DNA from 3 places in the Anaerostipes hadrus ATCC 29173 genome. Region 1 is predicted to be linked to each of the others. Evidence: riboswitches for the same ligand, from Rfam matches in the RefSeq annotation. Region 1 holds a riboswitch; each other region holds the start of a gene.
What was found. A riboswitch is a leader RNA that binds a small molecule or an ion and turns the genes downstream of it on or off. The one in region 1 is predicted to bind cyclic di-GMP.
Positions count from the first base shown of each region.

Region 2: it holds a riboswitch for cyclic di-GMP, as region 1 does, so the genes downstream of both, QUE18_RS08485 (nucleoid-associated protein) here and QUE18_RS01465 (substrate-binding periplasmic protein) in region 1, are expected to answer to the same signal.
Region 3: it holds a riboswitch for cyclic di-GMP, as region 1 does, so the genes downstream of both, QUE18_RS07480 (hypothetical protein) here and QUE18_RS01465 (substrate-binding periplasmic protein) in region 1, are expected to answer to the same signal.

Region 1 is NZ_AP028031.1:306,469-310,717, forward strand. Features, by position in the region: gene QUE18_RS01455 (MATE family efflux transporter) at 1-943, shown strand, start outside; gene QUE18_RS01460 (alanine/glycine:cation symporter family protein) at 1,249-2,652, shown strand; cyclic di-GMP riboswitch class I at 2,702-2,777, shown strand; gene QUE18_RS01465 (substrate-binding periplasmic protein) at 2,850-3,665, shown strand; gene QUE18_RS01470 (hybrid sensor histidine kinase/response regulator) at 3,649-4,249, shown strand, end outside.
Region 2 is NZ_AP028031.1:1,732,822-1,737,070, forward strand. Features, by position in the region: gene QUE18_RS08475 (L,D-transpeptidase family protein) at 1-281, opposite strand, end outside; gene QUE18_RS08480 (butyryl-CoA:acetate CoA-transferase) at 509-1,849, shown strand; gene QUE18_RS08485 (nucleoid-associated protein) at 1,942-2,964, opposite strand; cyclic di-GMP riboswitch class I at 3,379-3,466, opposite strand; gene QUE18_RS08490 (electron transfer flavoprotein subunit alpha/FixB family protein) at 3,596-4,249, opposite strand, start outside.
Region 3 is NZ_AP028031.1:1,527,718-1,531,966, forward strand. Features, by position in the region: gene QUE18_RS07475 (hybrid sensor histidine kinase/response regulator) at 1-1,678, opposite strand, end outside; gene QUE18_RS07480 (hypothetical protein) at 1,675-2,001, opposite strand; cyclic di-GMP riboswitch class I at 2,235-2,325, opposite strand; gene istB (IS21-like element helper ATPase IstB) at 2,565-3,341, opposite strand; gene istA (IS21 family transposase) at 3,348-4,249, opposite strand, start outside.

The DNA.
Region 1 (4,249 bases):
TTTTGTGGGATTTCCATTTTTGTTTATGTATAATATTCTTTCAACGATGTTTACTTCAATCGGTGAATCGAAAATACCGTTGGCTCTTTTAATATTCTCATCGATGTTAAATATATTGATGGATCTTTGGATGGTAGCTGGACTTGGACTCGGTGTGTTCGGTGCAGCCCTCGCAACTCTCATTGCACAGGGGATTTCCGCAGTGTTGTCACTTTTGATTTTCTTGTGCCGGATGCGTCGATATGAAAGTCGCTTTGACTGGTTTGACAGACAGGAGTTACATTCTATGCTTCAAATTGCTGTACCGTCAGTTCTTCAGCAGTCCACAGTGTCAATTGGCATGATGATCGTACAGGCAGTTGTGAATCCATTCGGTACACAGGCACTTGCAGGATATTCAGCAACGATGAGAGTAGAAAATGTTTTTTCATTGATATTTGTATCCATTGGTAATGCAGTTTCGCCGTATGTTTCTCAGAATCTTGGTGCAAAGAAGATCGAACGTATCAAAAAGGGATACCATGCTGCATTGGTGTTAGATATATGTTTCGCAATCCTTGCTTTCATGATCATCGAATCCTTGCATACCCAGATTTCTTCACTGTTCCTAGGGAAAGATGGAACTGCTTTAGCATATCAGGTGTCTGGAAATTATATGAGATGGCTCGGTTATTTCTTCACCTTCATGGGAATCAAGATGGCAACAGATGGAGTCCTTCGCGGTCTTGGGATCATGCGACCATTTCTTGTTGCTAACATGGTAAATCTTGCGATCCGCTTGTCAGTTGCTTTGATTTTTGCACCGCGTTTTGGTATTGCATTTGTCTGGCTCGCTGTACCAGCTGGCTGGTTTGCCAACTTTCTGATCTCCTATGCGGCACTCAGAAAATCATGGCCAAGTGATAATTGTAATTGCGTAATCAATACGAATGAGTTATTATAATAACAGATAGGTTTTTAAACCAGCAGCGAAAGCTTCTGAAGCCATACGAAGAAGGTTCAACGGACCTTTCTGCCGACAGACGGCAGGAAAACGGGATATTCATCATTTATCAGAATTCTGAAAATCGCGATTATATCATAAGATACAAAAACGACGCAGACAGTAAAATCGCATACTTTTAAAATGAATGGGCAGTCCCTCAGGCAGGGACTGTCTATTTTTCTGTTGAATTAAAGTAGCTGCAATAAAAATTGTAACTATTGATCCAGATTATTATACGAGAATATCGTACAAGGAGAGAATTTATGTTAGGAATCATCATTGACAGCATCAGTACTTTTATGTACAGTAAATTGCTAGTAATACTGTTGATCGGAGCGGGAATCTATTTTACGATCCGTACAAAACTGCCACAGATGAGATTATTTAAAGATGCCTGCAAAGCCGTTGTAGAAAAGCCAGAAGATGAAAATGGAGTATCATCGTTTCAGGCATTAATGGTATCTACCGCATCACGAGTTGGAACAGGAAATATCATTGGAGTATCGTCAGCTATCTGCATTGGAGGATTTGGCTCTGTATTCTGGATGTGGATCATTGCGATCATCGGAAGTGCATCCGCACTGATCGAAAGTACGCTGGCACAGATTTATAAGAGAAAAGGAAAAGATGGAGAATGTTACGGAGGACCGGCATATTACATTGAAGCAGCACTTCACTGCAGACCATTAGCGATCATATTCTGTATTTCCATGATCGCAACGTATGCATTTGGATTTAATATGCTCGCATCTTATAATTTACAATCTACATTTTCAGGATTCTCATTTTATGATGTAAAATGGACGCCATGGATCATCGGAGGAATTCTTGCAGTGATCACAGGATGGTGTCTCTTAGGCGGGGGATCAAGAATTGTAAAAGTAACATCTACATTAGTGCCAGCTATGGGGGTTGCATATATTCTGATCTCTGTGATCGTTATGATCATCAACCGTGCATATCTGCCAGTTGTATTTTCAAAGATCATCAGCGAAGCATTTGATTTCAAAGCAATTTTTGGTGCATTTGCAGGATCAGCTATGATGCAGGGAATCAGAAGAGGTCTGTACTCCAATGAAGCAGGTATTGGATCAGCACCAAATGCTTCTGCATCCGCACAAGTAAGTCATCCAATCAAACAGGGTTTAGTACAGATGTTATCCGTATTCATTGATACCCTGCTTTTATGCACAGCAACAGCCATGATGTGTTTGTCATCAGGAATCGCCCCTGCGCAAGAATTACAGGGGGCACCATGGGTACAGGCAGCACTGCATGAATCCTTAGGAAACTTCGGACCACTCTTTATCACAGTAGCGATGGTATTGTTTGCATTTACAACACTTCTTGGGAATTGTTTTTATTGTGATAACTTGTTAAATTATATCCACAAAGGACAGCCATCAAAGACATTCATGAAAGGATTTCGTATAGTATCTGCACTGGTTGTGTTCATTGGTGCAGGAATGGAAGTTTCTATGCTTTGGAATATTTCAGATGTTTTGATGGGAGTTATGGCACTGATCAATATTCCAGTGATCTTGATTTTGTCAAATACAGCACTGAAAGCATTGGAGGATTATGAAAAGCAGAAGAAAAATGGAGAGGATCCAGTGTTTAAGACTCGGAATATTGGAATGGAATACGAGACGGATTATTGGAGCTAGATTTATATTTTTTACTTTTGATACTGACATTATCATGGTATAATTAAAGAAAGATTCTAAGCAAAACAGACGAAAGTCTGTGACGCAAAGCTAAAGGGCCTGTAAAATGGCAGCCGGTTGTAGAAAATGATAGGCACTGTCTGTGTGGCAGTGCTGTTTTATTTCATAAGGATGAGATATAAAAATGAGGTTATAAGATGAAAAAAAGAAAAATTTTTACTGTTGTATTGATATTTTCTATGTTAATGGCAACTTTGGCAGGATGTGATAAGGCAGATAAAGTGTCTGACACAACAAAAAAACCTGTTATAAAAATTGGAAGTGACAATTATCCGCCTTATAATTTCCTGAATGAGGATGGTATCCCGACAGGTATAGATGTTGAACTGGCAACGGAAGCATTCAGAAGGATGGGGTATAAGACGGAGATCGTTCAGATCAATTGGGAAAAGAAAAAAGAGCTGGTAGAAAGTGGGAAAATTGATTGTATCATGGGATGTTTTTCAATGGAAGGGCGACTTAACGATTATCGTTGGGCCGGACCATATATAGCAAGCCGTCAGGTGGTTGCTGTAAATGAGAACAGTGACATTCATAAATTGAGTGATCTGAAAGGAAAGAATCTTGCAGTCCAGTCTACAACCAAACCGGAAGGTATCTTTCTGAAGCGGACAGATAAGAGAATTCCAAAACTTGGCAATCTGATCAGTCTTGGACACAGGGAATTGATCTATACATTTCTGGGAAAAGGGTATGTGGATGCTGTGGCTGTGCATGAGGAATCCATCATTCAGTATATGAAAGATTATGATACAAGCTTCCGCATTCTGAAGGAACCATTGATGGTCGTCGGGATAGGAGCTGCTTTTGCAAAGAATGATGACAGAGGAATCTGCGAGCAGATGAAACAGAAGCTGGAAGAAATGCACAAGGATGGTACCTCCCTGAAGATCATAAAAAAATATATGGATGATCCAGAGAAATATTTGGAGGTGGATGATCTTGGATATTAATGGAAGAGAAAAAGCAAAACGATTCTGGATAGTTGTTGGTTTGCTTGGCATCTGTATGTTTGTCACTGCAATTTTTTGTTTTTTTCATACGGAAAAAAACGAAGCTGAGAAAAGAATGGTGGAGATTGTAAACTATGTCAAAGTACAGTGCTCAACCTATACTCATTATAATGAATCTTCAGAATCAAAAAGTCTCCTTCGTGCGATCGAAAATGCCAGACAGATGAGTACAAATATTGATATGGAAGTAAAGAATAGAAAGCAGTTAGACCGAAAGTTTCTGAAAGAGAATCTGCAGTCACTCTGGGTGGATGGTATTCTTGTATTGGATGAAGAAGGAAAGAAAGTCTGTGAATACAGTATGGATGAAGGTTTGATGGATGAGATGATTGATTATCTGCAAAAAGATATCATCATGGATTACACAGGATATAAAGAAAGATCTTATTCAGAACGGATTGTCAGAGGAGATGGATCACGTATCGATATCGCAGCCTGCGCCAGAAAAGATGCCCCAGGGATCGTTGCAGTTTACTATTACACATCTCCGAGATTTATCAGAAATTATACTTTAACGATCCAGA
Region 2 (4,249 bases), 1.4 Mb from region 1:
TTAATCTCATCAGCACCTTCAAACTTTGTTCTGAGCTGATCACTTGTTAATGTCTCTGTCTTGTCTTTTCTTTCCTTGATCGTTAATGAATAGTCATTTGCTTTCTTATCAAACATCTCAATCACTTGATCCGCTGTCTTACCAGCAACATTCATTCCATTGATCTTAGTTCCCCAGAAGAATTTATTACTGAAACTAAAACCAATCACTAAATAAATTACCAATACCGCAACAACTGCGATTCCAAGGTAATGTTTCCACGTCAGTTTTTTATTTTCCATTTGTTTTATCCCTCCTAAATACAATTTCATATTATAGTACAATCTTTGTAAAATAACTACACTTTTTTTGTACTTTTATAAAATCAATTTTTCATCAAATATTTAAACTGCTTTGATAATTTTTTAACGTTTTCTCTTGTACTTACTGATACAAAATGTTAGAATATAACTAGTGTGTTAACAATGAAACTATCGTTTCATGGAATTTATTTTTAGGAGGACTTATTATGTCATTCACGCAAGAATATCAAAAAAAATTAACAACTGCTGATGAAGCTGTCAAAGTCGTAAAATCCGGAGATCGTCTGGAATATGGATGGTGTGTTACTACTCCAGTTGCTTTAGACGAAGCTTTAGCAAAACGTATGCCTGATCTTGAAAATATTCAGATTCATGGTGGTATCGTTATGCGTCCATTAGCAATCACTCAGATTGAAAACCCAGCAGATCATTTTACATGGAATTCATGGCATATGGGTGGTTTAGAAAGAAAATGGATCAACGAAGGATTCTCTTTCTACGCTCCGATCCGTTATTCTGAATTACCAAGCTATTACCGTGATTGTCTTCCAGGAACAGATGTTGTTATGATGCAGGTTGCACCTATGGATGCTCATGGATATTTTAACTTTGGTCCAAGTGCTTCTCATACAGCAGCTATGCTTGAAAAAGCAAAATGCGTTATCGTCGAAGTTAATGAAAATATGCCTCGTTGCCTTGGTGGTTTCGAAGAAGGTATCCATATTTCCAAAGTTGACATGATCGTTGAAGGAAACAATCCTGCTATTGACGAATTAGGTGGTGGCGGAGCTGCTACAGAAGTGGATCAGGCAGTTGCAAGACTGATCGTTGATCAGATTCCTGACGGAGCCTGCTTACAGCTTGGAATCGGTGGTATGCCTAACGCTGTAGGATCTTTGATCGCAGAATCCGATTTAAAAGATCTTGGTGTTCATACAGAAATGTATGTTGATGCTTTCGTTGATATTGCAAAAGCCGGTAAGATCACAGGTGCTCACAAGAACATCGACCGTTACCGTCAGACTTATGCTTTCGCAGCAGGTACAAAAAAATTATATGATTATTTAAATGATAACCCAGAGTGCATGAGCGCTCCTGTTGATTATACAAACAGCATCGCTACGATTTCATCTATCGATAACTTTATCTCTATCAACAATGCGGTAGATGTTGACTTATATGGACAGATTAGTGCTGAGTCTTCAGGAATCCGTCAGATCAGTGGTGCCGGTGGACAGCTTGATTTCGTTATGGGTGCTTACTTATCTAATGGTGGAAAGAGTTTTGTATGCTTATCTTCTACTTTCACAAATAAGAAAGGGGAAACATTCTCAAGAATCCTTCCTACATTACATAATGGATCTGTCGTTACAGATACTCGTTCGAATGCTCATTACATCGTTACAGAATATGGTATGGCAAACTTAAAAGGTAAGTCTACATGGGAACGTGCAGAAGCCTTGATCAATATCGCTCATCCAGATTTCAGAGATCAGCTGATCAAAGATGCGGAAACTGCTCATATCTGGAGAAGATCCAACAAATAAGCTAACAATCAATTATTTTAATAATTGTTTTTTAAATTTTCCAAACCAAATAAAAATCCCGGACCTTTTACAGATTCGGGATTTTTATTTGATTATTTAATTTTTACATTTTCTATATTCTTAATGATGATCGTACTGCCTCCGCCTGGCTCTTCAATGATCTCAACATTATCTTTGGTATTATATTCTTCCATCGGAATCTTGATCTCAATTCCTGTATCCGTCTCTAACATCTGATATTCCAGTTTCTTGACTGTATTTTCTTTTGCTACTGTAAATGTATCATATTGCATATCATATCGTTCAATCTTCTCATCAAATTCCTGCTTCTTACCTTGATGATTTCCAAATAGTTTATCCCCGATCTCATTCACCTTAAACGCCTGATTTTCCGTAAATTCTTCTCTTAATCGGCTTTTCATGTCCAAACGTTTCGCAATCCCATCTTCTGGATAATGGTTGTTTATATCGTTAATAACTTTATTTAGAATCTGAAATTTCTTCTTTGGTGCCAGATCTGCATAGCATTGTAAGAATCTCTCAGAAAGATAGTTGATCTTATCCCCGTTCAACATCTCATACTTTTTCTCTACAAGACGTACTTTGTATTCTGTCAGATCGATGATCACTGCTTCTGTAAGCTTTGCCGAATCCGTTGGCATAACTCTTTGTTTCACGATATCATTTGCTTCTGCATCTTCCTCTTCTCGATGTACATAAGTCACTTTGTAATTCATCTTAAGCAGTGCGATATGAATTACACTTTGTACCTGAAAAGTCACACAAAGAAGATCCGCTGCAGGAATCGTTACACTATCACACATGATATCAAACAGATTTTCTCCTAAAACTCTTGTCGCCTCTATAAAGCTCTCATCATCTGATTCTTCCATGCTCTCTAACAAACTTAATACTGGCGAAACACTTCCATTGAACTGACATCTTTTTGCATCATCACTTTCCATGATCTTAAAAATATGTCCTCTGACAAATTCCATTAAATCTGGTCCCATCTCCAAAAGCTGACTGGATAAGCCAAGATATCCTGTGTGGCTGTCCAAAATATGTAAAATTCCTTTTCTGATAATAATATCATCTTTCTGTATATGTTCCATGATTGATTGTCTCCTTTTTGTTTTATCCATTGTGTATCATTTTATCATATCGATCATTTTTACGCAAAAAGAAAGAATCCTGCTATACAGAATTCTTCTACGAAAATAAAAAGTCATGGTTCCCTACACCATGACTTCTTCTAATATGAAAAATCCCCATGTATTCCCACCAATGAAGAATCGGCAACCCCTTGCCGGTAATCTTACTGTGAAGCCCTTCACAAATAAAATCTGTGGAAAACATAAAATTTCATATTCTAATAGGACCAACTTCTGATATTCTCTCGGTATGGCAGATTCTATTATCTGGCTCCCTACTTCCTGACACCAAAAAACCATTCATAGAATTATCTCTTCTATAACGGCTGCCTCTATCTGGATTAAATACCCATATCACATTCCCTTAATGCTAAATGTGGCAACCGGCTGTCATAGTCCAATAAGACCTTAGACCCTTCTGACTTTGCGTCCCTGTCTTTCAACAGGTTTGCCCTATGAATAAATATGAACTTTTAACTATGCATATAGAATATCACACTTTCCATAATCTGTCAATTATTTTTAACAATACATAAAGTCCGCGGAAGTATTGATCCGCGGACTCTTTAAAAATTAAATTCTCAAAAAATGATTATTTAACAACTGCTCTTAATTTTTCTGTTAAAGCTGGAACGATCTTGTTTAAGTCTCCAACAATTCCGTAATCAGCTACATCAAAGATAGGAGCTGTTTCATCTTTGTTGATTGCAACGATGATATCAGATTCTTCCATACCTGCAACGTGCTGGATTGCTCCAGAAATACCAATTGCGAAGTATACGTTAGGACGTACAGTTTTTCCTGTCTGTCCAACCTGGATATCTCTTGGCTGCCATCCGTTATCAACAACGGCACGAGAACAGCTTACTTCTCCTCCGAGAACTTCAGCTAATTCTTTTAACATTCCAAATCCTTCTTCTCCAACTCCACGTCCACCAGATACTAAGATCTTAGCATCCATGATATCTACTGTATCTGTAACAGATTTAACGATATCCATGATTTCAACGTATTTGTTGTCTGGAGTAAATCCAGGATTGTATTCGATAACTTCAGCTTTTGCTCCTTCAATAGGATCAATCTTCTGCATAACACCAGGACGAACTGTTGCCATCTGAGGTCTGTTGTCTGGGCAAGCGATTGTTGCGATCGTATTTCCACCGAATGCTGGACGAGTCATTAATAACTGATTGTGTTTCTGTTCTTTTCCTGGGATTGCTCTTAATGGGAAATCACCGATTTCAAG
Region 3 (4,249 bases), 1.2 Mb from region 1:
CCTCATGTTCAATATGATTGATGTGTATATCAAAATTATGTTTATGTTCATCAAGCACCGGTTTCGTAATTGTAATAAGATTATCTACCAGATCTGACAGATTGAAATCTTCCTGTGCCAGTGTCATTTTTCCACTTTCAATACGTGCCATATCCAATACTTCATTGATCAGCCCCAGCAGATGACGGCTTGATTCTGTAATCTTGCTGAGACATTCAATAACTCTGTCCTGACTCTCAATATTTGCTCCTGCTATTGCCGTCAGACCCACAATGGCATTCATTGGTGTCCGGATATCATGGGACATATTGGAAAGGAATTCTGTTTTCGCACGATTTGCGTTTTCTGCAGACCGATAAGCCTCTTTCAGTGCCTGACGGGATTCAATCTCTGCTTTCTTCTCCTGTGTCACATCCATGGATGCCAGCAATACCTTTTCCAGCTTTCCATTCTTCCATTCCAAAGGAATATAAGAAGCGATTTTATAAGTCTTTTCATCCATGCTGCAATACTCAAACTTATAAATATCATTTTCACTTTTCAGTTTTTTCCGAATATTATCCGGGGCTATCAGGATATCTATAGCTTCCAATGGTTCCAGTGTCTTATATTTTTCAAGAACCTGCATCTGAAAATCATGATAAAATCCCAGAGGTTTATATATCATCTGTCCATTCAGATTGTAGAATTCATATCTGTCATTTTCCAGATCACAGACAACAAAGCGGTCAACCAGACGCACAATACTCTGAATCAGCTGCTCCATGGAAGCATTATCCGCTGCCATCTGCAGATGCCGCGCACTCTCCACCTTTGCCTCTGTGATATCACGCAGAAAGATCATGGCATATTCTGAATCCTCTATTTCGCCACGTATGACCACATTGCGGACCCATCGTTCTTCTCCATTCAGAGTGATACGGCACTCTAAAGCCAATTCGGTTTCCAGACCCTTCAGCCTTTCTGCAATATAACCACGGTCGTAAAAAGAGGATACCGCCTTCTTATCTGTCTCCACAACATAGGAATCCACAAAATGTCGGATCAGTTCATCCCATGTACGACTCTGTTCAAAAACTGTCATCAGGGACGGTTCAACCTTAAAGGTATCAAAAGTATTCGCTTCCAGATTCACATAATACTCGCACAGATCTGCTTTCGTAAAAGCCCGGTGGAAAGCAGCAGATTTTTGTGCCTGCATGATTTCTTTTTTCTCCGCATCAATGTTAATAAAAATCCCGGCAATCCTGCTGGCAGAACCATCCAGACGGCGTATTACTTCTGCCGATGCCCGAAACCACTGGTATTGATTATCCTTCATTTTCATACGATACTCTACCTGGTATTTTATCTGGTTCGTCTTATCCTTAATTGCCGCCTGAAGCTGCATCATTACTCTTTCTTTATCCTGTGGATGCAGAAGATCTGACCAGGATTCCAGTTTATTCGGAAAGTCCAGAGTATCATGATAGCCGAGCATTTTTCGGAATTCATGACTCCAGTTTGCATTCACAATCTCACTGTTTTTGTCACAGTCAAAATACCAGAAGCCGGAATAGATAGCCTCATTGAGCAGTGCCAAATTTACATGATCCCAGTTGACCTGTACGGACATAACCCAGATCTGTCTGCCCGCCTCATCTGTCGCATCCTCTTTACAAAGCCGTACATTATTCACTGTACCGTCTGCTGCAAGAATCTGTGCTTCCCTGTTCCGTGAAGCTGCAAAAAACGGTCTCGCTCCAGTATATCTTCCTCGTCATAAAAGAAGTTTCTCAATGAGCCTTTTGTCTGTTCCATGAAAGTGTCGAATGTATATCCTGTACTATGCAACAGCAGATTATTCACAGACAAAATAGACAGGTTTTGGTCATAAGATCCTGTCATTATACCTACCCCGCCATTATTTTCCAGTGTTTTCTGTACGGCCTGTGACATGGCCTGTGTCTGCCTCGTTACAGTCTCACCTAAGGAATATATTTTGTCTTCATAATTTTTCATTTTATAAAAATCCTCTCTCCGTCTTATGCCTTCTTCATCTTGCTTTTATCTGTATACAGAAAACCTGTCCCTGCTAGTTTTGTTACCCATTTTTGCATGCAAAAAGGACACTTGCCAAAATCTGCCAGTGTCCCTACTATATTTCTCTAAAATCACACATTTATATAATATAAAAGGTATCGGAATCCCTTCTGTTCAAACATCTTTTCCATATATTATGATGATATGGAAACAATGGCAACCGGCTGACATGGTCAAGCTTTCTGACTTTAGTCCCTTCTGGCTTTGCGCCCCTACCTTTCAACAGGTTTGCTTTTAAAATAATCTCTTTCTTCAAAAGACCTTACCACACGATTTTCCGCACGTCAATAATTTTTAAAAAAATCTACACATATTTTACTTCATAAAAAATCTAAATCGATGAATCCTAAAAACCTAACATTTTTTCATATAAAGCTCATTCATCATTTATAGTGTGAATATTCTTATGCGGCAGAGCCGCCTGTCCAGTTTAGACTGAGCCATCTGTCCAGGCGGAGTGAGCCACTATAATATCTGCGAGTTTACTCGCGTAATGATTTATCTAATCCGTAAACTTCGCGCATAGAAATATCATGTTCAATATCAATACCTCTGATATTGATCCGATAACTGTCATATGCAATACGATCTAATATAGCATCTGCCAATGGACTGTCTGAACCTCCAAGTTGATCATACCATTCTTCAAATTCATACTGAGAACAAAAGATGGTAGATGATTTTTTACGTCTTCTGTGTAAAAGTTCAAAAATATCTCTTTGTTCTGATTCAGTTGGCTTTAATAAAAGCCATTCATCTAAAATAAGAAGAACTGGATTTGCATATTTAGCCATGATCTTTTTGTAATTGCCATTGTCACGAGCCAGCTCAAGATCAATCAAAAGATCAGGTAACCGAACATACTTGGTATTAAAATATTGTTTACATGCTTCCATACCAAAGGCACATGCCATGTACGTTTTTCCGCAACCAGTTGCACCTGTGATAAAGATATTTCTATGTTCAGATATATATTCACATGTAGCAAGACGAGTGATCAATTCCTTGTTCAGTTTACGTCCGGATGTATAATCGACATCCATGATACTTGCATCTGGCTGATCAAACTCAGCTTTTTTGATCAGTCTCTTTAATCGATTACTTTTTCGGTTATTATATTCGATATCTACAATCATACCGAACCGGTCTTCAAAAGGAACTTCGTTAAATTCAGGATCATTCAACTGATTACGAAATGAATCTGCCATGCAGCTAAGTCGCATTTCAATTAATTTATCAATTGTGCTTTGATTTGTCATAGTTATTTACCTCCGATAATAATCAGCACCTCTTGTGATGCCGTGTGCTTTGTGTGTGGATTCTGTATGATCAGCTTCCGATTTCAGTTTTTTTGAACTGGTCACAAGAATGTTTTTAATGCTCTTATAACTCGGTGACGAAGTATAGGATAAGGCTTTTTTACAAGCAGCTTCCAATAAAGTATCAGAGTACTTTTCAGCAAGCTTCAGTAATCCCATACAACTTCGGTAGGTTTGCTGCTCCACACGTTTGGAGGTTAAGATTGCATTGACTGCATGATATGTATTTATTCCAATCTGTTCAGCCCATTTACGGAAACGATCACCATTCCATTCAAGATATTTCTGATGATCCTCTGGCATATGTGCTGTAACAGTACTGTATTGACCCGGACGTCCTTTTAGTCGACGATGAGAAGCAATACGATTGTGATTATAAAAGATCTCAACTGTATTATCTGTTATTTTTACATCAACTTTCTTTTTGATGTATTCATAAGGAACTGAATATAGCATTTTATCCACAGATATGTGATAATTGAACTGAACTGTGGCGGTTTTCCAGTCGCTTAGTTCAAAACGGGTAGCAGGTAATGGGGATAGCAAAGGCTTTTCATTTTCAAGGAATAGCTCCAACCGGCTACCTTCCTTTTTTTGAAAGAGTTTTTGGTTAAAAGTCAAAAGTTTTTTTCTGATAGCCCGATTTAATTCCGCAAGTGAAAAGAACTGTTCATTGCGAAGTGCTGCTGTGATCCACGTAGATATATTTCCAACGGTTCCCTCTGCATTCGGTTTATCTTTAGGACTTCTGACACGAGCAGGTATGATCGCAGTTCCGTAATGTTCAGCTAGTTCCTGATAGATTTGATTGATCTGTTGATCTTTCCGTTTTCCGTTATGGATAACTG